Magnetococcus marinus MC-1: one gene and its partner. Each later gene encodes a partner of the first gene's protein in a complex. Links are inferred from orthologs where the notes say so. Each region holds a gene or a part of one and is shown on either strand. Other genes may lie near its edges. The genes, in order: metK and groL.

What was found.
Region 2: the proteins of metK (region 1) and groL are in contact, whole or in part, in a cryo-EM structure (PDB 8P4O), measured with the Escherichia coli proteins. The link is inferred for Magnetococcus marinus MC-1 from one-to-one orthologs.

The regions. Positions count from the first base shown.
Region 1 is NC_008576.1:4,143,674-4,156,043, reverse strand. The notes cover bases 3,240-6,224. They hold metK (methionine adenosyltransferase), read left to right. Parts: upstream 3,240-4,139; coding sequence 4,140-5,309; downstream 5,310-6,224. Other genes in these bases: ahcY (adenosylhomocysteinase), read left to right, coding at 5,424-6,224; rapZ (RNase adapter RapZ), read left to right, coding at 3,240-3,960. Outside these bases: LPS export ABC transporter periplasmic protein LptC, read left to right, coding at 1-15; MMC1_RS17065 (LptA/OstA family protein), read left to right, coding at 18-557; lptB (LPS export ABC transporter ATP-binding protein), read left to right, coding at 576-1,328; MMC1_RS17055 (RNA polymerase factor sigma-54), read left to right, coding at 1,458-2,990; more of rapZ, read left to right, coding at 3,013-3,239; more of ahcY, read left to right, coding at 6,225-6,749; MMC1_RS20595 (DciA family protein), read right to left, coding at 6,935-7,480; MMC1_RS17030 (hypothetical protein), read right to left, coding at 7,483-7,872; MMC1_RS17025 (SPOR domain-containing protein), read left to right, coding at 8,030-8,821; preprotein translocase subunit SecA, read left to right, coding at 9,095-11,800; MMC1_RS17015 (glycosyltransferase), read left to right, coding at 11,987-12,370. UniProt on the Escherichia coli protein: Catalyzes the formation of S-adenosylmethionine (AdoMet) from methionine and ATP.
Region 2 is NC_008576.1:330,923-343,293, reverse strand. The notes cover bases 4,696-7,681. They hold groL (chaperonin GroEL), read left to right. Parts: upstream 4,696-5,353; coding sequence 5,354-7,009; downstream 7,010-7,681. Other genes in these bases: MMC1_RS19435 (tetratricopeptide repeat protein), read right to left, coding at 7,460-7,681; MMC1_RS01555 (hypothetical protein), read left to right, coding at 7,123-7,449; groES (co-chaperone GroES), read left to right, coding at 4,985-5,278. Outside these bases: MMC1_RS01575 (response regulator), read left to right, coding at 1-2,313; MMC1_RS01570 (NAD(P)/FAD-dependent oxidoreductase), read left to right, coding at 3,409-4,554; more of MMC1_RS19435, read right to left, coding at 7,682-9,784; MMC1_RS01545 (hypothetical protein), read left to right, coding at 10,283-10,825; MMC1_RS01540 (NAD(P)/FAD-dependent oxidoreductase), read right to left, coding at 11,283-12,368; MMC1_RS01535 (LodA/GoxA family CTQ-dependent oxidase), read right to left, coding at 12,368-12,371.

The DNA of each region.
Region 1 (12,370 bases):
GAGGATCTGGTGTGAGCATGGGCTCTATCGTGAAACAGTGGATGTTGGCCACGTTGGTGGTACTCATAAGCGCCATGATGGTGGTGGAGGGGCATGCCCAACAGGGGGCTCTGACCATTACGGCGGATGCGTTGGAGATGAACGACCTTAAACAAATCGCGGTGTTTAAGGGCAATGTGCAGGCAGAGGAAGGGGCGATGCAGCTTTTCTCTGACCGTATGGTGGTTACCTACCGCCCCAGCCAAGCGGGTGGCACGAAGCAGGATCGCATTCGTGAGATTGTGGCCAACGGCAATGTGGTGCTACGGCAAGGAGATCACATCGGGCGGGCTGACAAGGCGGTCTATAGTGTGAGCAGCCGGGCTTTGAGCCTGGAGGGCAATAACCGCACCGCCGTGGTGCAGCACAATAAGGATCGTCTGGAAGGTCAAAAGATTGTGTTGCAGATGGATGAAAACCGGCAGATTCAAAATGTTAAAGTAGAGGGTGGCCGGAAGGGACGGGTTTCGGCGGTGATCACTCCTGATGGGGATATTAAACCCCAGCAGCGACCCTAGGGAGAGGCCCTAAAGTTTATGAAGAGCGGGGTCAACAGTGGGCAACCCACAAGCCGGTTAGAGTCACGCAGTCTGAGCAAACGCTACCAAGGGCGGGAGATTGTCGCCAATGTGAGCATCGGCGTGGAGCCGGGGCAGGTGGTGGGTCTGTTGGGTCCCAACGGAGCGGGCAAGACCACGACATTCTATATGTTTGTGGGGCTGGTGGGTCCGGATAGTGGCTCCATTGTGTTGAACGGGCGGGATATTAGCGCCGAACCGGTGTTTAAACGGGCGCGGGCTGGTATTGCCTATCTGCCCCAAGAGCCATCGGTGTTTCGTAAATTGACGGTGCGGGACAATATTTTGTCGATTTTGGAAACCCTGCCCTTGGGCCGGGAGAAGCGTCTGCAAAAGTTGGAGTCGCTGATGTTGGAGTTGGGTGTGGCCCATTTGGCCCGCACCAAGGGTTACTCTCTTTCGGGCGGCGAGCGCCGCCGGGTTGAGGTAGCGCGGGCGTTGGCCATTGAGCCCCGCTATATTCTGCTTGATGAACCCTTTGCCGGGGTCGATCCCTTGGCGGTGGGGGATATACAGTCGATCATTCGCCATCTAAAAGAGCGGGGCATCGGCATATTGATCACAGATCATAATGTACGTGAGACGTTAGGGATCTGCGACCACTCTTACATTCTTTCCGAGGGGCGCGTGCTGGCAAGCGGCGAGCCGAGCAAGGTGGTGGAGGATGAACGGGTGAAAAAGATGTATTTGGGTGAAAATTTTAAACTCTGATCAGGATGTCGGAGTCATAACGAAAGGTTGTACTTAAGCAGCCTTCACAGTGGTACTACACAAGGGTCGGTCGTGATCTGCCCCATTGGCACGGGGTGGGGGGTCGGTTCTTTAACAGGGAGTTTGTCCATGGCTTTGGGTATGGAACTCAAGCTGCGGATGGGTATGCAACTGGTGATGACACCTCAGTTGCAGATGGCCATTCGGCTGCTACAGATGTCTAGCATGGATCTTCAGGAGTATCTTCAGGAGGAGTTGGAGAAGAATCCACTGCTGGAGCGTGAAGACGAAAACGGCAATGCGGTTGATGGCGATACAGCCCCTCTGGGTGAGGATGGCGCCGCCGTGGATGGCGCAGGGCTGGATGGCGAGAACTATATGGAGTTTATGGGCAACAACAGCTCAACTGGAGAGATGGATGGTTTCCAGATTGATGAGCCCCAGACCCCAGAGGTAACGCACCTGAGTGAGGATTTACCGTTGGATGCCGAGTGGTCCGACGTCTATTCGGATGCCGGTTCTAATTTTGAATCCCACAACAATTCACTTAATACCTCAGAAGCGCCACCGCTAGAGAACACCCTGGTGCGCAATGATACGTTGTCGGATCATCTAATCTGGCAATTGGGGTTGTCGGCGCGGGATGAGCACGAGCGAGCGTTGGGTATGGCGTTGGTGGATGCCATTGATGAGAATGGCTACCTAACCGCACCGTTGGAGAGTTTTCAGGAGACGACTGGGGCCAGTTTGGATGATCTGGAAGATGCCCTGCTCTTAATTCAATCCTTTGAACCCTCTGGGGTGGGTGCGCGCAACTTGGCGGAGTGTCTGTTGTTGCAGTTAAAGGCAGACCGCATGGCGGTGGCCCCCTATACCTCACTGTTGGCCCATTTGGATGATTTGGCGCGGCGGGATTTTCGCAAACTCAGTCGGGTCTTAAAACTTAGTGAAGAGGATCTGGCCAGCGCGGTGGCGGTGATCCACGGTTTAGACCCCAAGCCGGGTCTGGCCTATGGCAGCGATCAAACCAGTTATGTGGTGCCGGATGTCTACGTACGCAAGCAAAACGGTAAGTGGGTGGTGGAGATCAATCCCGAAACCCAACCACGGCTGCGCATTAATCGCCACTATCAGGATCAAATTTCCCGTTACGCTTCTGCCGATGACAAGCGGTTTATGACCGAATCGGCCCGCAATGCCCAGTGGCTGATTAAATCGTTGGAGCAGCGCTCTTCCACCATCTATCGGGTGGCTGAGAGCATTGTGCGTTTTCAGGAAGATTTCTTGGACAAAGGACCCGAGTATCTAAAGCCATTGATTCTCAAGGATGTGGCCGACGATATTGGGGTACACGAGTCAACCACCAGTCGTGTGACCAGCAATAAGTATATGCACACACCACGGGGCATCTTTGAGCTGAAATACTTTTTCAGCTCGTCGCTGACCTCGCAGAGTGGCGAGTCGCACTCGTCGGAGGCGGTGAAGTTTAAAATTCGTAAGTTGGTGGAGAGCGAGCCGTTGCGGCGCCCCTTCTCGGACGAAAAACTGGCGAAAATGCTCAAAGAGCAGGGCATCAATGTGGCCCGCCGGACGGTGGCGAAATATCGTGAGGCGTTGAACATACCCTCTTCGTCACGACGTAAGCAGCTGGGTGAAAAGTAGACGGGGCTAACTTTTTTTCGGTATGGCTGAGGGATCCATGGATGAGCATGGGGTGCAGACCCCACAAGTGACCAGTTTGATTGTGGTGGCGGGGCTCTCTGGAGCGGGTAAGTCCACGGCGTTGAAGAGTCTGGAAGATATTGGCTATCTCTGGATTGACAACCCACCGCTGCTGGCGCTGCCGGGCCTCATGCGTGAGTTGAGTGAGAGCACCGAAGATAGCCACGTGGCGGTGGGGCTGCATATGCGTGAGCATGGGCGAGACCCCGATGCTTGGCAGCGCTTACAGCCCATTTTGCAGGAGATGACGGCGCGGCTGGAGCTGCTCTATCTGGAGGCCGACAGCGATATTTTGGTGAAGCGATTTCGCGAAACCCGGCGGCGCCACCCTTTAGCGGGTCGGAATATGGCTGGTGGGGGGGGCGAGGCGCTACGCACCGTCAAAGAGGCGGTGGAAGAAGAACGGTTGCGTATGCAGCCGGTGCGGGCACAGGCCAATCTGGTGATTGATACCACCTATTTGCGGCCCCAGATGTTGCAGGAGCGGGTGGCGGATCTGTTTCGTATGGATGCGCACAATACGCAGGGCATCACCCTGTTTGTGCGCTCATTGGGCTTTAAGTATGGTTCCAATACCGATGCGGATATGGTGTTGGATGCCCGTTTTTTGCAAAACCCTTACTACGATTTGGCCCTGCGTGAACTGACAGGTATGGATGCGCCGGTGCGGGCATTTTTGGATAGGGATGGTGAAGCCGAGCAGTTTTTAACCCATTTGCAGGGGCTGTTTGGCTATTTGATCCCCCGCTACATCAAAGAGCGTAAATGCTATTTTACGGTGGATATTGGCTGTACGGGCGGCCAGCATCGGTCGGTTTATCTGGTGGATCGATTGGGGGAGATGCTGGGGCAGATGGGCTACCGAGTGGTGGTCCGGCACCGAGATATGCATCGCAAATCGGCCAAATAGAGGAAAACTTCCTTGGCGTTTGGTCACTCAAGTAGGATGGTGAAAAAAGTGGGGATGTAGGGTCGGTGGCCCGGGCTCAGCGATGCGTCTGGCGATTGACCTACATGGGAATTAATCAACGCCGTACTCGGATGGGTGCGGTTTATCGTGCTGTTAGGCATCACAGGAGCGTGAGGAACATGCCGCGTAACTATCTATTCTCTTCTGAATCGGTCTCTGAGGGGCATCCCGACAAAATGGCGGATCAGATTTCCGACGCGATTTTGGATGCTTTGTTGGCCCAAGATCCTTTGTCACGGGTCGCTTGTGAAACCATGGTCAGCACAGGTTTTTGCACCATTGCTGGTGAGATTACCACCAAGGCGGTCATTGATTATCAAAAAATTGCCCGTGAGACCATCAACGCCATTGGCTATACCTCGGCGGATACCATGGGCTATTCGGGGGATACGGCGGCGATTTTTGTGGCGCTGGACAAACAGTCGGTGGACATTGCCCAGGGTGTAAACGAGGGTGAGGGTATTGACCTGGACCAAGGCGCGGGCGACCAAGGCATTATGTTTGGTTATGCCTGTACAGAGACCGATGTCTTAATGCCCATGCCCATCTACTATGCCCACCGCTTGATGGAAAAACATGCGGAGTTACGTAAGAGTGGTGAGCTGGCCTGGGCGCGGCCCGATGCCAAGTCGCAGGTGACGGTGCGTTATGTGGATGATAAGCCGGTATCGGTGGAGGCGGTGGTGATCTCCAGCCAGCATAGCCCGGATGTTGACCATGACACCATTGAGAAAGAGATCATTGAAAAGGTGATCCGTGCGGTGATTCCGGCTGAGTTGCTGCATGAGGGGACCCAATATTTTATCAACCCCACGGGTCGTTTTGTGATTGGTGGTCCGGTCGGGGATGCCGGTGTGACGGGTCGTAAGATCATTGTGGACACCTACGGCGGCATGGGTTCCCATGGTGGCGGGGCCTTTTCGGGCAAGGATCCCTCTAAGGTCGACCGTTCGTCGGCCTATATGGGCCGTTATGTGGCGAAAAACATTGTGGCGGCGGGTTTGGCGGAGAAGTGCGAGATTCAGGTGGCGTATGCCATTGGGGTATCGCAGCCGATGTCGGTAATGGTGGACACCTTTGGCACCGGCAAGCTGGATGATGAGGCGATTACGGAGTTGGTGAAGAAGCATTTTGATCTGCGGCCCAAGGCGATTGTGCAGCAGTTGGATCTATTGCGTCCCATCTACAAAAAGAGTGCGGCGTATGGTCACTTTGGTCGCGAGTTGCCAGAGTTTACCTGGGAGCGCACGGACAAGGCAGCGGCCCTGCGGGCAGATGCAGGTTTGTAAGGTAGGGTAGGCGAATACGGGCTGTGCAGAGGGTTTCTGGGCAGCATGATCGGTAAAATTGGTCCCGGGCGCGACAGTGCCCGGGATTCCATTTATATGAGGGAATAGGTCGTTATGAACGTTAAGGTCAATAAAATGCAATTGGTTCCTGGCGAAGATTTTAAGGTTGCTGACATTGGTTTGGCGGCATGGGGTCGTAAGGAGATTGAGATTGCAGAGACCGAGATGCCAGGATTGGTATCGTTGCGCAGCGAGTATGGTGCAGAGCAGCCGTTGAAGGGTGCGCGGGTTGCGGGTTGTCTGCACATGACCATTCAGACGGCGGTATTGATTGAGACGTTGACGGCGCTGGGGGCGGAGGTTCGTTGGTCATCGTGCAACATTTTTTCGACACAAGATCATGCGGCGGCGGCCATTGCGGCGGCAGGGGTGCCGGTTTTTGCCTGGAAGGGTGAGACCGAGGAGGAGTATGTCTGGTGTGTGGAGCAGACCATCAAGGGACCAGATGGTTGGGTTCCCAACATGATCTTGGATGATGGGGGTGATTTGACGGAGATTTTGCATCGCCCCGAGTATGTGGAGATCATGAAGGGTGTGCGTGGTATCTCTGAAGAGACCACCACCGGGGTGTTGCGTCTGTATGAGATGGCGCAGAAGGGCAAGTTGGAGTGCCCCGCATTTAATGTGAACGATTCGGTAACCAAGTCGAAGTTTGATAACTTGTATGGTTGCCGTGAGTCGTTGATGGATGGGATTAAGCGTGCCACGGATGTGATGATCGCGGGCAAGATTGGCGTGGTGTGTGGGTATGGGGATGTGGGCAAGGGTTGTGCCCAGGCGTTCCGTGGTTTGGGTGCGGTGGTGTGGGTGACGGAGATTGACCCCATTTGTGCCTTGCAAGCGGCGATGGAGGGTTACCGGGTGGTGACCATGGAAGAGGCCGCTTCCCAGGCGGATATTTTTGTGACGGCCACGGGCAACCGGGATATTATCACCCGGGCGCACATGGAGCAGATGAAGGATCAGGCGATTGTCTGCAACATTGGCCACTTTGATTCTGAGATTGACATTGCGTCGATTCGTGAATTGAAGTGGGACAACATTAAGCCCCAGGTTGATCATGTAACCATGCCCAGTGGTAACCGCATTATTGTTTTGGCGGAGGGTCGTTTGGTGAATTTGGGCTGTGCGACGGGGCATCCCAGTTTTGTCATGTCCAACAGTTTTACCAATCAGGTGATGGCGCAGATTGAGCTGTTTAACCGGGGTGAGATGTATGAGAACCGGGTTTATGTGCTGCCCAAGCATCTGGATGAGAAGGTGGCGCGTCTGCATTTGGCGAAGGTGGGGGCCAAGCTGACCACCCTGACCCAGGTGCAGGCAGACTATTTGGGTATTTCGGTGGATGGTCCTTACAAGTCGGATCACTACCGTTACTAGAGTATCTGTGACGGTGCGGTAAAAGGGGCCTCTATCCTTGTGGTAGGGGCCTTTTTCGTGGGGAGGTGCATTCTGTCAGGTTACATGTTTAAGCAAGGCGCCGAGTGTGGTGCAAACCGCAACAGGTGTTAGAACAAGCGCAGTGGGGCACTCTGGGGAGATGGCCTGGGTTATGGGGGGTGGGGCTACTTAAAAGGGGAGCGGTGCAGACGCATCCAGACCAGATGTTTGGTAAGGGTGCGGTAGAGGGTTTCTCGCAGGGTTGCATCGGCCACATGGGCGACAATGGCACGCACCTTCTCTTGCTCGTCGGGCCGGGGGGGGGGAAGGGGGGTCTTTGGGTTTGGCGGGCGCTGTTGTTGATGACGCTTGAGCGGCCCTTGCACAAATTTCATATCCGCGACCAAAGGCTCGGGCAGGACGCGGTTTAAATGTTCCAACAACTCGGTTTTTAAAAAAGATAACTCCTGTGCCCAACTGGCAGAATCCACCCGCACCGTCAAAACCCCCTTGTTTAAGCGTACCGGTTCGGTGTGTTGGGCAATGTGGGGCGAGATGGCACGGTGCCAATATTTCCAGATTAAGCTGGCCTGTCCGGTGGGATGTTCCATCCATGGCGCGACGACTTTGCCCATAATACCCCGCAAAGCCGTGGGCGCCCCCGCTTTGCGGGGTTGGAAAGGGAGTTTAAAATCCTCGTCTCCCTTGCCATGGTTATCCCCGGCCGCCACCCCTAGTTACCATCGGTAAAGAGAATGGCTGTGCCACGCAAAACACGGTAGATGGAGGGGCCATAGATGGATTCGGTGCCGGTGACCATCTCTTTGCTCTTTTTCTCCACCACAATGGCACTTGCACCAATGTTGCGTGCCTTGGCTCGCATGTTCTCAAGGAGAAAAATATCCGAGTTGGCGGCTTCATTCCCCTGGGTCTCTAGGCGGGCAATGGTTTTGTAGGGGCGGTTGGGAAAATCGTCCAACAGCTCCACACTCGCGGTTGGCGTTAGCTGTTGGGAAGGGTTGCTTAAAGCCACATTGGTGACCGCCTCTGGAGACGTACAAGCGCTGAGTGATACAAGCAAGCATCCCAAAACAGGCATAAGCAGCGAACGTTTTATAGACATGATGACGACCTCGGTAGCGGATTGGTGCGATTTTTGTAATAGCGTATGAGAAGATGTCACCATATTGGCAGATACAGGCTCCTACGCCACACTGCCAGAGTCGTTTGCAAAGAGCGTGCAACGTCACGCATTACTCAGAAAAAGCTGGAGAAGCGCCATGGGGCTGTTTCAGTTTCACCACCGTTGGCACTATGCCACTGGTTGGATCGTGAGTTTGGGGCTGTTGGGTATGTCAGGCTGTTCCAGCCCTATTCATGAATACCCTATTCACTATAGCACACCCAGTGATCAACGGGAGGCATTGGCAGAACAAAAACGTGCCAAACCCGAGCAACCCGTCGAAGAGATGCTGGATCCTGCGCCCTTAGTGGTGCCAGAGCAAGTGGAGGTGCAGAGCGCCCCCCCGCTCCGCCATCCCCCGGTGGGTGAGGTGGTCATGCCCCAGGGTCAGGCCGTCAATGGAACCCAGGAGAGGATTCCCGAGCCACAAATCGTTGAGGCTGTCCCCCCCGCTCCAGCCATCGCACCACCTGCCCCAGCGCATGCGCCCGTAGCGCCGGAGTATGCTGCGCCAACCTATGCGCCTGTAGCGCCGGAGTATGCTGCTCCAGCGTCTCATGAAGAAGGTGCGGAGCCCTCCTATGAGGTTCCAGCGGTAAAACGCACCATGGTGCATGCCAAACCCAAACAGGTGGAGTCGGCCCCCCCCCTTGCCAAGGGTGAACTCTATTATGTGGAGTTGGGGAGCTACGCCCACCAGCTCAATGCCGACCGCCTGAAGCGGCGCGTGCAGCAGATGGGTATTCCGGTGGAGTCGCAACCCTTGGCACTGCGGGGGACCCAATTTACCCGGGTGCGGGCGGGGCCTTTTCCTTACCGTGCCGAAGCCGATTGGGCAGCCCGTGTGCTAAAAGAGGAAGGGGTGGATACCAAGCTGGTCATGGAGTGACCGGCGGTTATCGCTCTTAATCGAATAACAGACACAGAGGTGCCCCCCTTGGGAGGCACCTTTTTTGTGCTTGGGCAACCTAGTTGCGTCGTCTAAGTTGACACACAAAATGGAAAAAGCAGGTTTATGCCCCCCCTTGTGCCGCTTTTAGGCGGCCTTGGATTGTACCTTGGGTGCGGCACGTGCTATAAGAATCCTCTTCACCCGTGCGGTTTGAGCCGATCATCAGGGTTCGGTTTGCTGCAACTAAATGGAAAGATAAAGAGACGACTCATGTTCTCCGCAATTGCCCGTAAACTATTTGGCTCCCGAAATGACCGCTACCTGCGCTCTTTGCAACCGCTGGTGGACCGTATCAATGGCTTGGAGGCAGAGTATGAAGCGCTCAGCGATTCTGAGCTGACCGCCATGACCTATGCATTTAAGGCACGCCTGGAGAAAGGGGAAACCCTGGATGATCTGCTGCCAGAAGCCTTTGCGGTGGTGCGCGAGGGCAGTAAACGTGTGCTGGGTATGCGTCACTACGATGTGCAGCTTATTGGTGGCATTGTGCTGCATCAGGGTAAAATCTCTGAGATGAAAACCGGTGAGGGTAAAACCCTGGTGGCTACCCTGTCGCTCTATCTGAACGCACTGAGTGGCAAGGGTGCGCATCTGGTGACGGTCAACGACTATCTGGCCCGCCGCGATGCGGAGTGGATGGGTAAGCTCTATCAGTTTTTAGGGTTGAGCGTGGGGGTCATTATTCACGGTATCGAGGACCAACAGCGTAAAGCGGCCTACAATGCCGACATTACCTATGGTACCAACAATGAGTTTGGCTTCGATTATCTGCGGGATAATATGAAGTTTTCACTGGAAGAGATGGTGCAGCGCCCCCTGAACTATGCCATCGTGGACGAGGTGGATTCAATCTTGGTGGATGAAGCCCGTACCCCCTTGATTATCTCCGGCCCCACCGAAGACAGCACCGATAAATATTATAAAGTGGATCGGCTTATTCCTCAGTTGGAAAAAGAGCGGCACTATACTTTGGACGAAAAACAGCGCTCCGTTACCTTTACCGAAGAGGGCAATGAGCAGATTGAACAGCTCATGCGCCAAGCGGGGCTGCTGCGTGACGGGGATCTGTACGATCTGCACAATATCGAGATGGTGCACCACGTTAACCAAGCCCTCAAGGCCCACGCCATGTTTGAGGTGGACCGGGACTATATTGTTAAAGATGGCCAAGTGGTCATTATTGACGAATTTACGGGACGCATGATGCCGGGACGTCGTTACTCGGACGGTCTGCACCAAGCGTTGGAGGCCAAAGAGCAGGTGGTGATTCAAAACGAGTCCCAAACCCTTGCTTCGATTACCTTCCAGAACCTATTCCGTCTTTATAACAAACTGGCGGGCATGACCGGTACCGCCGATACAGAGGCGGCGGAGTTCCAATCCATCTATAATCTGGAGGTGGTGATTATCCCCACCAACCGGGATATGGTGCGCATCGACCGCGACGATATGGTGTTCCGCACCTTGGAAGAGAAGCTCAAAGCGGTGGCCGAAGATATTAAGGTCAGTTATGAAAAGGGCCAGCCAGTGCTGGTGGGGACGGTCTCCATTGAAAAATCGGAGATGGTCTCGCACTTTTTGAAAAAGCTGAAGATCCCCCACGAGATTCTGAACGCCAAACACCATGAGCGCGAGGCGGAAATTGTCGCCCAAGCGGGACGCCCCCGGGCCGTGACCATCGCCACCAACATGGCCGGTCGTGGTACCGATATTCAGTTGGGCGGCAACTTGGAGATGCGCCTGAAAAAAGAGATCGATCCCGAGGCGAGCCCAGCCGAGCGCACCCAGCAGGAAATTCAGATCCGCACCGAGTATGAGCAGGATAAAGCGCTGGTGCTGGCTTCGGGCGGTCTGCACATTATTGGTACCGAGCGGCATGAATCCCGCCGCATTGACAACCAGTTGCGGGGCCGGGCCGGGCGTCAGGGTGATCCGGGTTCGAGCGGCTTCTACCTGAGCTTGCAGGATGATCTTATGCGCATCTTTGGTTCGGAGCGCATGGATGGCATGTTGAAAAAACTGGGCTTGCAGGATGGCGAGGCCATTGTGCACCCCTGGATCAATAAAGCGGTGGAGTCGGCCCAGAAAAAGGTTGAGGGTCGCAACTTTGACATTCGTAAAAACCTGCTCAAATTTGATGATGTCATGAATGAGCAGCGCAAGGTGATCTACGATCAGCGTAAGGAGTTGATGGAGAACGAGGATATTCGTGATTTCATCGACGAAATCCGGGAAGAGGTGGTCCATGCTTTGGTGGATAGTCACCTCGGGGAAGATGTTTACCCTGAAGAGTGGGACGCCAAAGGCTTTAGAGAGGCGATGCTCAACCAGTTTAATCTGGACCTGAATGTGGAGTCGTGGAAGCATGAAGAGGGGGTCACGCATCTGGTTGCCAAGGAGCGCGCCATGGCCGCCGTGAAAGCCTATAGTGAGGCCCGCGAGGCCCGTTTAGGCCCGCCCTTGATGCGTTATTTGGAAAAATCCATCATGTTGCAGGTGCTTGATACGCTGTGGAAAGAGCATTTGCTCAACATGGACCATTTAAAAGAGGGCATTCATCTGCGTGGTTATGCCCAGAAGGACCCGTTGAACGAATATAAGCGCGAGGCCTTTCAGTTATTCAGCATGCTGCTGCAACGCATCCGTGAAGAGGCCATTGAGTTTTTGGGCAAGGTAGAGGTGCAGCAACCGGAAGAGGTGGCCGCCTATGAGGCGGAGCTGGCCGAGGCGCGTAATCAGCAGATGAGTCTTAACCATCCCGAGAGTGGCAGTTGGGGGGGGGAGGGTGAGGGTCCATCCAGTGAGGGTGCCCCCCATCTTCCTTTTAAGCGGGATGGGGAGAAGGTTGGGCGCAATCAAGCGTGCCCCTGTGGAAGTGGTAAGAAGTATAAGCAGTGTTGTGGTAAACTCAGTTAGGCTTGCTTGTTTGGGTATGAGCAGGCAGCACGCGGGATCTAAGCATGCGGAGCGCCCCATATCTGCTGGCACAGGGTGGGCGAGCCGGCTGGCAGGGGCCCCGAACCCCTACCAGCAAGCAGAGCCCGCATCCCTTATGGGGATGCGGGATTTCTTTACCCAGTGGACCGCGCAAGGGGAGGGGCGATGATGGGCAAACGCGTGCTGATGATCGCCTTCCATTTTCCACCTGCCATGGGTTATAGCGGCACCCAGCGGGCCTTAAAATTTTGCCGTTATCTGCCCGATTATGGTTGGCAGCCCATTGTTTTATCGGCCCATGCCCGCAGCTATGCGCAAACCACACCGGAGCAGTTGGTGGAGATTCCCCCACAGGTGCCGGTGTACCGTAGTTTTGCGCTGGATGCCACCCGTCATTTAGCGATTGCGGGGCGCTATTTTGGTTTTACGGCGCGTCCTGACCGTTGGCGTAGTTGGCGCTGGCCTGCCATTTGGCGGGGTTTGCGCATCATTCAGCGCGATCAACCGGATTTGATTTGGGCCACCTATCCCATTGCCACCTGTCACCGT
Region 2 (12,371 bases), 3.8 Mb from region 1 along the record:
CATTTAGCTCCTGGGGACATCTCTTTTTTAAGGGTACACAAGCCGGATAAGTTTGGGGATGATCTTTCGGCGATTCGCCATACCATTGTTCACAGCAATCGTTTTCGTGAGCCGACGCAGGGGTTTGAGTCGGGGCGGGTTTATGCGGGCATCCGGGGTGTGGTGCCTGTGATTATGGCGGCGGGTGAGGATAAACCTGAAATGCTGGTGGGGTCGGTGGAGAGCGGCACCAGCTTTGTAGAGTTATTGCAAAATTTAAAGGGGCAAATGGGTGCCGATTATGCGGTACTTTTGACCACCGAGTATGCGCGTAACACGTTATGGCCCAAGGTTTATCAAAAGATGGTGACGGAGGGTCCTACGAACACGCATTATGTGACGGAGGCGACCACCAGTAATAGTTTGGCGGAATTATTTAAGGATGATGCGTTATTTAGCGATCAAGAGGGCATGTGTCGTTTACAGGTTGTACCGTTGGGGGGGCAACCGGTCGCGCTTACATGTTTTGATTTATTGGATTTTCGCAATATGCAGGACCCCCAGAGCAAGCCTGTTGGCAAGGTGGTGGTTTGGAGTCAGGCGGGTGCGGAGATGTTGGCGTTTAATGCGAAGTTTCGCGACAATATTCTTTTTGCCATCAGCACCTATTTAGCGGTGGAGTTACTGGTATTTATTTTATTACGCATGGGTACGGGGCAGTTTCGTCGTGAGGTTTTGGAGCGCACGGTAGCATTACATAAGAACAACCGGCAGTTAGCATTGGCCAAGCGTGAGGCAGAGGAGGCCAATGCGGCGAAGAGTCGGTTTTTGGCGACCATGAGTCATGAGATCCGCACGCCGATGAATGCGATTGTGGGCATGGCAGATTTGCTCAAGGATACACCGTTGGATCGGGAGCAGGCACGTTTTGTTGCGACTTTTCAGCGGGCTGGTGATCAATTGATGGATCTTTTGAATGATATTTTGGATTTATCCAAGGTGCAATCGGGGCAGATTCATATTGAGGTCGTTGAGACGGACATACGTACATTATTGGATGATTTGTCGGCGATGATGGTGGCCAAGGCGCGGGTTAAGCAGGTTGATTTATTATTTAATCCGCATCCTAATTTACCGGCTCGGGTTGGGGTTGATCCGTTACGTTTGCGTCAGGTGATGATCAATTTACTGGGCAATGCCATTAAGTTTACGGCCAATGGTGAGGTTGAGTTACGGGCGTATTTTACCAGCAGTTCTGAGGTCCCGTATGGGTTAGGTTTTGAGATTTCTGACACGGGAATTGGGATTGATGAAACCCGGTTAAAGGCGATTTTTGAAGCGTTTACGCAGGCGGATTTATCGGTAACGCGGCAATTTGGTGGCACGGGATTGGGGTTGACGATTAGTCGTCATTTGGTGGCGTTGATGGGTGGGGATATTCAGGTTGAGAGCACCATCGGTCAGGGCAGTCGGTTTTGGTTTGAGATACCCATTGACGAGCCGGTGCAGAGGCAGCCACTTTCGATTTTGGAGCCGCGTCCTGTTCTTTATTTAAATGGCATGTCGCCGAATCATGCAGAGGTTTTGCGGCATCAATTACTGCATCACTGTGAGGAGATCCGCTATTCGCATGGTGAGGGGGAGTTAGGGGCGCAGCTTATGGAGGCTGCTCCTGGTTCGGTTGTTTGGTTGGAGAGTGGGCATGATCCTACGGGGGCTTTTCGTTTGTTAGAGTCGTTACGCGGGCAGTATGGTAAGAGGGGTTTTCATTGGATTGTTGCGGGTTGGGAGTCTGTTGAGAAGTGTTTGGAGCAGGCTAATTTCTTGGGTAGTCATTATATACAGAAGCCGCACAGCATGGGGCAGGTATTACAGTTATTGATGGATGTGTTGGGTATGCAGCGGGTGGTATTGGCGCCGAGGGTTGATATGGATTTACAGACGCCGATTACGATTTTGTTAGCGGAGGATAGTCCGGACAATGTGTTATTGGTTGAGCGTTTTTTAAAGAAGACGGCGTATCGATTGGATGTTGTGGGTAATGGTCGTGAGGCGTTGGAGTCGGTGAAGAAGCATCATTATGATTTAATTTTGATGGACATTCAGATGCCGGAGATGGATGGGTTGAGTGCGACGCGCACGTTACGTTCGTGGGAGCGTGAGCAGGGGACGCCGCGCACGCCTGTATTGGCATTGACGGCGCATGCGTTTCGTGAGGATCGGGAGGCGAGTATTGAGGCGGGTTGTGATGGGCATTTGACTAAGCCATTTAAGAAGGATGAGTTATTGAAGACGATTCAGCGGCATGCTTTACCGCACATGCAGCGGTCTTAGGTAGGGGCTGATGGGTTAGCGGTGATCTTTGCGTGTGTTTGAATGCCCTTATGTCCAGGGAGTCTCATTATTAAAAGGGATTGGGGGGAAGCTCTGCTTGCCCGCCCAGCGGGGTTCGGGTGAAGCCCTGAGATCTTTTGATCTTTTGTAAGGCCCCGTACCGATGGAGCAATATTCGAGTGATCTTGAATGCCTTTATGCCCAGGGAGTCTCATTATTAAAAGGGATTGGGGGGTCTGGGGGGAAGCTCTGCTTGCCCGCCCAGCGGGTGCAGGGCGGCGCCCTGCCGGGTCTGGGCGGAGCCCAGTGGGGTTCGGGGCGAAGCCCTGAGATCTTTTGACTTTTTTAATCTTTTGCTCTTTTGATCTTTTGTAAAGCCCCGTACCGATGGAGCAAGGGTGCAGGGGTCTTATTAAGAAAGCACGGGCTGTGTAGGAGCGCGGTACGGGGCATAGGGTAGCGATGTCACGCGCCAGCGTGGCGGGCGGTTAGGCTCACGGGCGCTGGGGGGAAAACTTGGGCTCACGGGCGCTGGGGGGAAAACTTGGGCTCACGGGCGCTGGGGGGAAAACCGCTCAACACCCCCAACCACAGCCCGGAACGACCCCCCCTGGGGCATTTGGCATTCCCTAATGGGGGAACATTGAAAAAAGACTCAATGTTCCCCCATTAGGGAATTAAAAGGCTGGCTCGCTGGTCGCTAAGCTGCAAAAAGCCGCAGCTTAGCTCCCCTAGCGAAGGGCGAGCCTAAAAGCAAAAAAAAGTCAAAAGATCAAAAGATCAAAAGATCAAAAGATCAAAAGATCAAAAGCAAAACCCTGGGGGGAGACAGAGAACTTCTCCCCCCAGACCCCCCTCTAACCTTTTTTTAATCATAAAAACCATACCGTTCAGTGCCGATCCTTGAGAACATGCAAAAAAAATCAAACGATTAAAACAAAAACCCTATACCAAAATCTCAATACTCCCCCTCCCCATCACACCGAACGATTCAACAAAAATAGACTCTACCCCTAAGCCCATAGCCCCCTCATCCAATTTACGCTAAATTAACACACTAAAACCCTAGCACCCTCGATCCCCCAGGAGACCCCAATGCACGCCCGCATGCACGTCACCATCATCGGTACCGGCTTCGCCAGCATCGCCGCCATTAAACAACTGCGGAAACTGGATGCCCTAAAAAAACTACAGATCACCGTTATCGCACCCAAACCCTGCTTCGTACACCTGCCCAGTATGATCTGGATCCCCTCTGGACTGCGCCGCGCCGAAGATGTCACCGTCGATCTAACAAACTTTTTTAAACATATGCAGGTTAACTATATCCCCGCAACCGTCGCCCAAATTACCCATAAAGGGCGTACCGTCATCACCACCCAAGGGGAACATATCCCCAACGATGGCCTTATCATCGCCAGCGGCGGTACCTACCTGCAAAAAGCCCCCGGTATCGAATATACCCTCAACCCCTGCACCGGCCTAACCGCCTCCGAACGGGTGCGCGACCGCTTGCAAAAAATGCCCGGCGGTACCATCGCCTTCGGCTTTGCCGGTAACCCCAACGAACCCACCGCCGTACGCGGCGGACCCATGTTTGAGTTCCTATTCGGCATCCATACCCAACTCAAACGCGAAAAACGTCGCCAAGATTTTAAACTGATTTTCTTTAACCCCATGCTGGAACCCGGTAAACGGCTCGGCCCCAAAGCCGTTAAAGGTATGCTCAATGCCATGCAACAACGCGGCATCGAAACCCACCTCGGCCACAAAATTAAAGCCTTCGGCCCCGATTTTGTACGCACCGAAGGCGGCGAGTTCGCCGCCGATATGACCCTGTTTATCCCCGGTATGCGCGGCCTGCCCCTCTACGAACAGAGCGACCTGCAACTCTCCCCAGGTGGATTTATCCAAGGCGACCAATATTGCCGCGCCGAAGGCGTGATGCGTACCTACGTGGCTGGCGATGCCGCTAACCTACCCGGCCCCGATTGGAAAGCCAAACAAGGCTATGGTGCCGGTATGCAAGCAACCGCCGCCGCCTCTAACCTGTATGACGAATTGCTGGGCCGTCCCATCGGCGCAACCTACCGCAATGAACTCCTCTGCGTGGTCGATACCCTCGATCGCGGCATGTTTGTACAACGCTCCCCCAAACTTAACCTTATCCTCCCCCCCATGCGCAGCATGCACTACATCAAACAGTTCATGGAGTGGAAAAATATCGCCCCCCTGCGATAAATCAACCAACATGTCATGCCATAACAAGCCCCGCCAACAACGGCGGGGCTTTAACACCCCGCCAAACGCCAACCCAACCACCCTACCTAGTTAACGAGCAACTGGTGCACTGCGGTGATCATCCAACAGCCCCTCATCAACGCCTTGGCCATCCGTATACTCGCCATCCCTGATAGGCTGCCTATGAAATCAGACCCCTAACAGAGCATGGATAGACTTTTACCAGGGGCTGCTTTAGAGTACCGCCTTCGCTAAAGTATGGGCCAAGCACCAGACGCGATAAAAAAAATGTGCCCGGCCCCATTTTTTTTTGCCCATGGGGTTGCAATCCCAACCCGGCATCACTACATATGCAACAACAGCGAATCAAAACCGGTTCCATGGGAACCGATCATATAGATGTTAAACTGGATCTTTCGGAGGCAATCACATGTCGATCAATTTTCGTCCGCTGCATGACCGTGTTGTTGTAAAGCGTACCGAGTCTGACGCCAAAACGGCTGGTGGTATTATTATTCCCGATACCGCTAAAGAGAAGCCCGTTCAAGGCGAAGTACTGGCCGTGGGTAGCGGTGTGGTGAACGATGCAGGAAATGTCCGTCCCCTGGAAGTCAAAGTGGGCGACAAAGTGCTCTTTTCTAAATATGGTGGCACTGAAGTTCGTATCGATGGCGAAGAGCTGCTGATTATGCGCGAATCCGACATCGTGGGTATCCTGGGCTAAGCCCAACACCCTACCTGAACCCATACTAAAAAAACGCGCCTTGCGCATTTATGAAATCGGTAAGAGGAAGCAACCATGGCTGCCAAAGAAGTAAAGTTCGGCGAAGCTGCACGCGCCAAAATGCTGAATGGTGTTAATATCCTGGCTAACGCTGTTAAAGTCACCCTGGGCCCCAAAGGCCGCAATGTGGTGCTGGACAAATCCTGGGGCGCCCCCCGCATGACCAAGGATGGCGTCTCCGTTGCCAAAGAGATCGAACTGGAAGATAAGTTTGAAAATATGGGCGCACAAATGGTGCGTGAGGTCTCCTCCAAAACCGCCGATGTGGCCGGTGATGGTACCACCACCGCCACCGTGCTGGCCCAAGCGATCATCCGCGAAGGCATGAAAGCGGTTGCCGCTGGCATGAACCCCATGGATCTGAAGCGCGGTATTGATCTGGCTGTCGAAGCCGTGGTTGTGGGTCTGAAAGGGATCTCCCGCGAAGTGGCTAACTCCCAAGAGATCGCCCAAGTGGGCGCGATCTCCGCCAACTCCGATAAAGTGGTAGGCGACATGATCGCTGAGGCCATGGATAAAGTTGGTAAAGAGGGTGTTATCACCGTGGAAGAGGCCAAAGGCCTGGAAACCACCCTGGATGTGGTGGAAGGTATGCAGTTTGACCGTGGCTACCTCTCCCCCTATTTTGTCACCAACGCCGACAAAATGTTGGTGCAAATGGAGAATCCCCTGATCCTGTTGGTGGAGAAAAAAATCTCCAACCTGCAACAGATTCTGCAAATCCTGGAAGGCGCTGTGCAATCCTCCCGCCCCCTGATGATTATCGCCGAGGATGTTGAGGGCGAAGCCCTCGCTACCCTAGTGGTCAACAAGCTGCGTGGCGGCCTGAAAGTGTGCGCCGTCAAAGCCCCCGGCTTTGGCGACCGTCGTAAGGCGATGATGGAAGATATCGCAACCCTAACCGGTGGCGTGCTGGTTTCTGAGGATGTGGGCGTTAAGCTGGAAAATGTCACCATGGATATGCTGGGTATGGCTAAATCCATCGTCGTGACCAAAGAAGACACCACCATCATCGACGGTGCTGGCGACCACGAAGCCATCAAGGCCCGTGTCAACCAGATCCGTGCACAAATTGAAGAGACCTCCTCCGATTATGACCGTGAGAAGCTGCAAGAGCGTCTGGCCAAGTTGGCTGGCGGTGTCGCGGTAATCAAGGTTGGTGGTGCGACTGAAGTTGAAGTGAAAGAGCGCAAAGACCGTGTTGATGACGCCCTGCACGCCACCCGCGCCGCTGTGGAAGAGGGCATTGTTCCTGGTGGTGGTGTGGCCCTGCTGCGCGCCCGTGAAGCCTCCCTGACCAACCTGCAAGGTGCCAACCATGACCAACAGGTGGGCATCAACATCGTGACCCGCGCCCTGGAAGAGCCCCTGCGCATCATCGCTTCCAATGCCGGTGCTGAGGGTTCCGTGGTGGTTAACCGTGTGGTTGAGACCAAAGAGACCAACTTTGGCTTCAACGCCGCCACCGGCGTGTATGAAGATCTGGTCGCCAGCGGTGTTATCGACCCTGCCAAGGTTGTGCGTCATGCCCTGCAAGCTGCGGCTTCCGTTGCTGGCTTGATGATCACCACCGAAGCCATGGTTGCTGAACTGCCTAAAGATGAGCCTGCCATGCCCGGCGGTGACATGGGCGGTATGGGCGGCATGGGCGGTATGGGCGGCATGATGTAAGAGCTGGTCCGATCCAACCTGTGATCGCATTTGAGTAAAAAATGCCCTCAACCCTCTGGTTGGGGGCATTTTTTTTAAACCTAGGCTGGCAACAGCCCACTACGAGGTGTGTTATGGCGTCGATTATGTTGGTATGCAGCGACCTGCTCAACCGCGTACAGCTGGAATCGAGCTGGAAAGCCGCAGGCTTGGCCATGGTTAATGCCAGCCAAGGGGAAAGCCCCCACATTATTGTTTTGGATCTCAGCCCAGAACAAGCCCTGCACCAGATTGCCCCCCTTAAAGCCAGCCATCCTGATGCCCAGTTGGTTGCCTTTGGCCCCCACCTCCAGGGTGAACGCCTACTAGCGGCTAAGCAACAGGGAGCCGACCTGGTGGTGGCCCGTAGCAGCGTGGTGGAGCGGGTAATCAAATTGGCGCAAGCCCACGCCCAAGCTTAATCCAGCCACTTTAGCGGCCATTTTGGTAGATCTGCCACATCTGCTCCCAAGCCTGCATCAGATCTGTGGCCATTAAGGGCGCATCAAACAGGGGGGAAGCCAGCACCTGCTGGCGCAAACCGTGTCGCAGTTGGGCCAAGGCGGGCAGATCCTTGGCAAAGGCGATCACCTTCTCCACATAGGCGTGGCGATCTTGGGCGATCCAGTGGGCCAACCCGGCATGCTGAAGAATACTCTCCCCTTGGTGAGCCATAAAGCGGTTGCCCTGCAAGGTTACCAGGGGTACCCCCATCCATAACCCTTCGACACTGGTGGTACCACCCGGAAAGGGAAAGGGGTCCAACGCCATATCCACCCGATGATAACAGCGAAAATACCCCTCTCGATCCGATCCCCCCTCCAAAATCAACCGCTCTGCGCCAATGCCTAGGGCCTGAAAACGGGCGTAGAGCTGCTGGGCAACCTCAGCATTGGCATAGATCCCCTGTTTAAGGTAAAGACGGCTGCTCGGTAATCGCTGAAGAATCTCCGCCCAGCAGCTTAGTACCTCATCGTTGATTTTGGTAAGCTTGTTAAAACAGCCAAAGGTCACAAAGCCCTGCTGCAAGGCTGGTAGAGCATTGACCTCTAGCTCAAGATCGGGCGGGGTAAAACAGAGATGACTATGGGGTAGCTGCCACATTTTTTCCACGTAGTGGGCGGCCTCATGGGCACGCAAGGTGTAAGGATCACCCATAATATAGTCTATCTGGCTCACCCCTGTGGTGGCCGAATAGCCCAGCCATGTGACCTGAATGGGGGCCGGTTTCCAAGCAAACAGGGCCAACCGATTTTTAGCGGTGTGGCCCGCCAAATCCACCAAAATATCAATGCCATCCTGCCGGATGAGCTGAGCCACTTGGGCATCACTCATAAACTCAATATCCCGCCAATGGGCCATGCGACTTTGTAGACGTTGGGTCAGTGCATCCCCCGGTGGACCACTGTTATAGGCGCACAACATAATGCGCTGACCATCCATGGCATGCACGATAGACTCTAAAAAATAACCCACCGGGTGACCACGCAGATCGGGCGAAACCAACCCCACCCGCAGGGGTTTTGGGGGGCTGGCGGGTACCGCGTGCGCAAAGGGCTTGGCCCGCCCCGCAACCAATTGACCAAAGGCGCGGGCTTGCGCCAACATCTGCGCTTGATGGGCATCTGGCAGATAGTGGGCTAAAAAAAGTTGATGGGTGCGTGCCTCTAAATTTTCGGGATCCAACAACACCGCTTGATCATTACACTGTTTGGCTTCTGCAAGCTGAGCGCTGTTGCGGTAGAGGGTACCTAACTGTAGATAGCTTTCACATTGGGGTTGTTGCTGTAAGGCTGCATGAAAACATTGAATTGCCTGGGTGAATTTTAGTTGCCGTGCATAGACTTGCCCTAGGGTATTACGCAAAGCCACCTGCTGTGGATGGTGCGCGATGGCCTGCTCAAGCAGGGCTTGCGCCTCATCCAATTGCCCGATCTGTAGACAAAGCACCGCAAGGTTATAACCGGTAAAAAGATGGTTGGGGGTGACCGCATTGGCATGACGAAAAAGGTGCAGAGCCTCGGTATAACGCCCCTGACGGCCATAGATAACCCCCAGATTAAGCTGGCTAAGCAGGTGATCGGGCAGGTTTTGACGAAACAGCGTCTCGGCTTCGGCCAAGTTACCCTGATCCATCAACAGATTGGCCAGGGCAAAGCGCAACGGTTGGGATTGGGGATGTTCAACCAAACGCTGCCGTAAGTAGGCTTCGGCGGCGGTGTGCTTGCCAATCTGTTTGAGCAGCCCCACAAGATGCAGCAAAAGATCCAGATCTTCGGGCAACATTTGGGCGAGCTGTTGCAGTTGCTCGGTGGCCTCCTGGATGCGGCCTTGCTGCTCCAACCGTTGCGCCATGGCGCGTAGGGGCTGTGGATTGTCGGGCTGCAAACGATAAGCGTGTGCCCAGCAGCTTAGCGCCCCGTTAACCTCACCATAGTGGGCCAAGGTTTCTGCCCACTGCTGCCACAGCAAGGGATCCCCATGGGTTGCGGCCAATAGGTGTTGCATGAGCTGTTGAGCCGGTTGCTCACGCTGCAAGGTTTTATAAAGGATAAAGAGCTGCTGCTGACACTGGGGATGTTGTGGTGCCAAGGCCAACACGCCCTTGTAGTACTGCTCGGCCTCTTGCCACTGCTGTTGATAGTGGGCGTGTATGCCCAAATTAAGCTGGGCGGTTACAAAACCAGGATCACCAGCGGGGACGTCCTGAAACAACACCATCGCCTGCGCCGTTTGGCCCTGCTGGAGATGATGCATTGCCTGTGTAAACGCTGGGACGGATGAAGGGTTCTGCACAGTCACCAAGGGACCTCACAACAAACAAGGGGGATGAGCAGGGTTTGCATTAAAAAATTTTAGCCCATCGCGTTTTATTAAGAGCGATCGAAAAGGGGCAATCTCTCTTCCAACAAAGCCGACCACACCACCATGGAGCAAACCTATGATGCCTCATCGTCCTAGCAACAGCAAGTGACAGCCACGGCACTCATTCCATGTTCCGTTCATACAATGGGTTAAATTTACCAATTTTTGACATGATCTTCGCTGAGAAAAAACGTTCATAGGATCACTCTGTTTGTTTTTTCGAAAGTTATTGATAACAAAAGGAAACCTAAAGCTTTCCTAATCTGGGTCGATAAGATACCTAAGCAGGCTGCCATGGGTTAGATGGCACCCATCCTGACCGCACAGTTGGCTGTGGCATAGGTCAGTCAACGGCGCAGGAGGCTTTCCTGACACAGAGGAGGGAATACGATGAATGGTCTAAAATTCCTGGTTTTAATGGTGGCCGTGGGGCTGCTGAGTGGCTGTGCCATGGTGACGCCCCAGCGCACCACTGGGCCGAGTAAGGTTGCCACTCAAGGATGGGCAGAGTACACCCAATCGCGGGCTGCGTTTGATGAGGTGGAACCCTTTTTAACCACGGTTGAGCAGCTTCAGGCATTGGGTTTTGATCCCCTGGGTGAGCAAGGGGTGTTGCACTTGAAGGTGCATGAGATCGAGCCCCTGCTGCGGGAGGGCTGGGAGGTTGCCGGTGGTCTGCCCCAAGGGGTGCAGGAGTGTCAAGCGGCTGGTGAGGGGTGTTATGCTTATCTATTGCAGGCGCAAGTGCGTAAGCAGGATCTAGGCGTGGCTGAGGATGCCCCTTTTCGGGCGCTATTCTTGGTTAAACGGGTGCCTGCTGTTAAAGAGGATTTGGTTGTCTATAAAATGTGGGATACCAAACCCCATGCCCAGTTGTTGCGCGGGCGCACCCTGGATGGCTGGAAAAAGCTGATGCAGCTTGCTCGTATGTAGCGGATTTAACGCAACCACTACGGACAAGGGGGCTTTGTGGTGATCACAAAGCCCCCTTTTTTTACGGGGCATGTTTCTCAACTCTCGCCGTTCGTTTCGGTCAGAAAATAATGTTGTGAATCAAGCGGTTCGTGTTGCATTTTGTTGTTTTGTAAGGGCTCTGGTCGTTCTGTTTGGGCAAATACCCGGTTAAGATTAGCATGGGAGTGGGCACGATGGCCTGTCCCTTGGTATGCTGTCTCAAGAAGTTGGCCTCGTCCCTGAGCTATATTGCTGATTCGACACCACAATTATAGCCTATACGGGCCAGCTTTGTCCCTGATTTGCTTGGATCTACTCACTCTAACAGAGCGGTAAATGTACGGCGAAACTTGAGCATGTTTAAACCACCAGCACCAAACAGACCACCACCCCGCTCAACCGAGGGGTAGAGACTTCCTTTATGCTCCACACCGCCTTAAGCCAGGTGGCGACGCTGCCAGAAGGGATGCTCGCACCAGCGCCGCTCCCGCCCATAGTGGATCTGTCGCTCTTGAACAAAAAGACGCTGGCTCTCCTGCAAAGCCAAACCGTGGCGGGTCAGCGCCCCGGCATCCCCCTGTAGATGATCCGCCAAGGCGTGACCCGCCGCTATGCCATCGGCCAACGCCCCATTAATGCCCGAAGCACTCAACGGATCCAATCCCAACGCAGCATCCCCCACCGCCACCCAGTCCCGACCCACCACCTGTGGTAGCCATCCCACATGCGCCGCATAGGGGCGTACCCGCGCTTCTAACCCGCTTACCCCCTGCCCTCCCCATAAGCTCTGTGCCAACAAACCATCAAAAACCGACCCTTGCACCAACCCCTGCTGCCTGCCAATCTCCACATCGGTCAAAAAGACCACCACCGCCTGATCCCCCGGTATACCCGCCACAAACCACCATCCATGGGGGGTAGCCTCCACATAAGAGAGGTGCTTTAACCAACTCTCTTTCGCTAAGGTTCCCAACCGTAAATAGGCCGTCAAACGATCCTGTGGTTGCCACCTCACCCCTAACTTGCCCGCCAAATGCGCACCCCGGCCCGAGGCATCTACCAAAACCCGGTAATCATGACGCTGCGCCCCCCCGCCCGGCTCGCTCAACGTAACCCGGTAGCCCCCCTGGGCGATGGGCTCTAACCGGGTCAAATTTGCCACATGCAAATCAATACCCCGATGCTCTGCCGCCTGCCGCAGTTGTTCATCAAATCGATGCCGGTTGAGATGCCAACCATGGCCCCGACCCTGCATCATATAGTCATTTTCCGCTAGCTCGGCCCCACCCCATCGCCAACGAATACCCCGACACACCCAATGCTGCCCCTGCTCCAACAACTGGGGTAGCTCCAGTTGCCGCAACAGGGGCGCCACATCCGGTGAGGCCGACTCGCCGGTTTGATAGCGCGAGTGGGGCAGCGGACGGTGTAACAGCGTAATCTGTGCCACCCCCCGCTGCCGTAAGGTCAAGGCCGTGGCCACACCCGCTGGACCCGCCCCCAGAATCAAGACCCTTTCCATCAG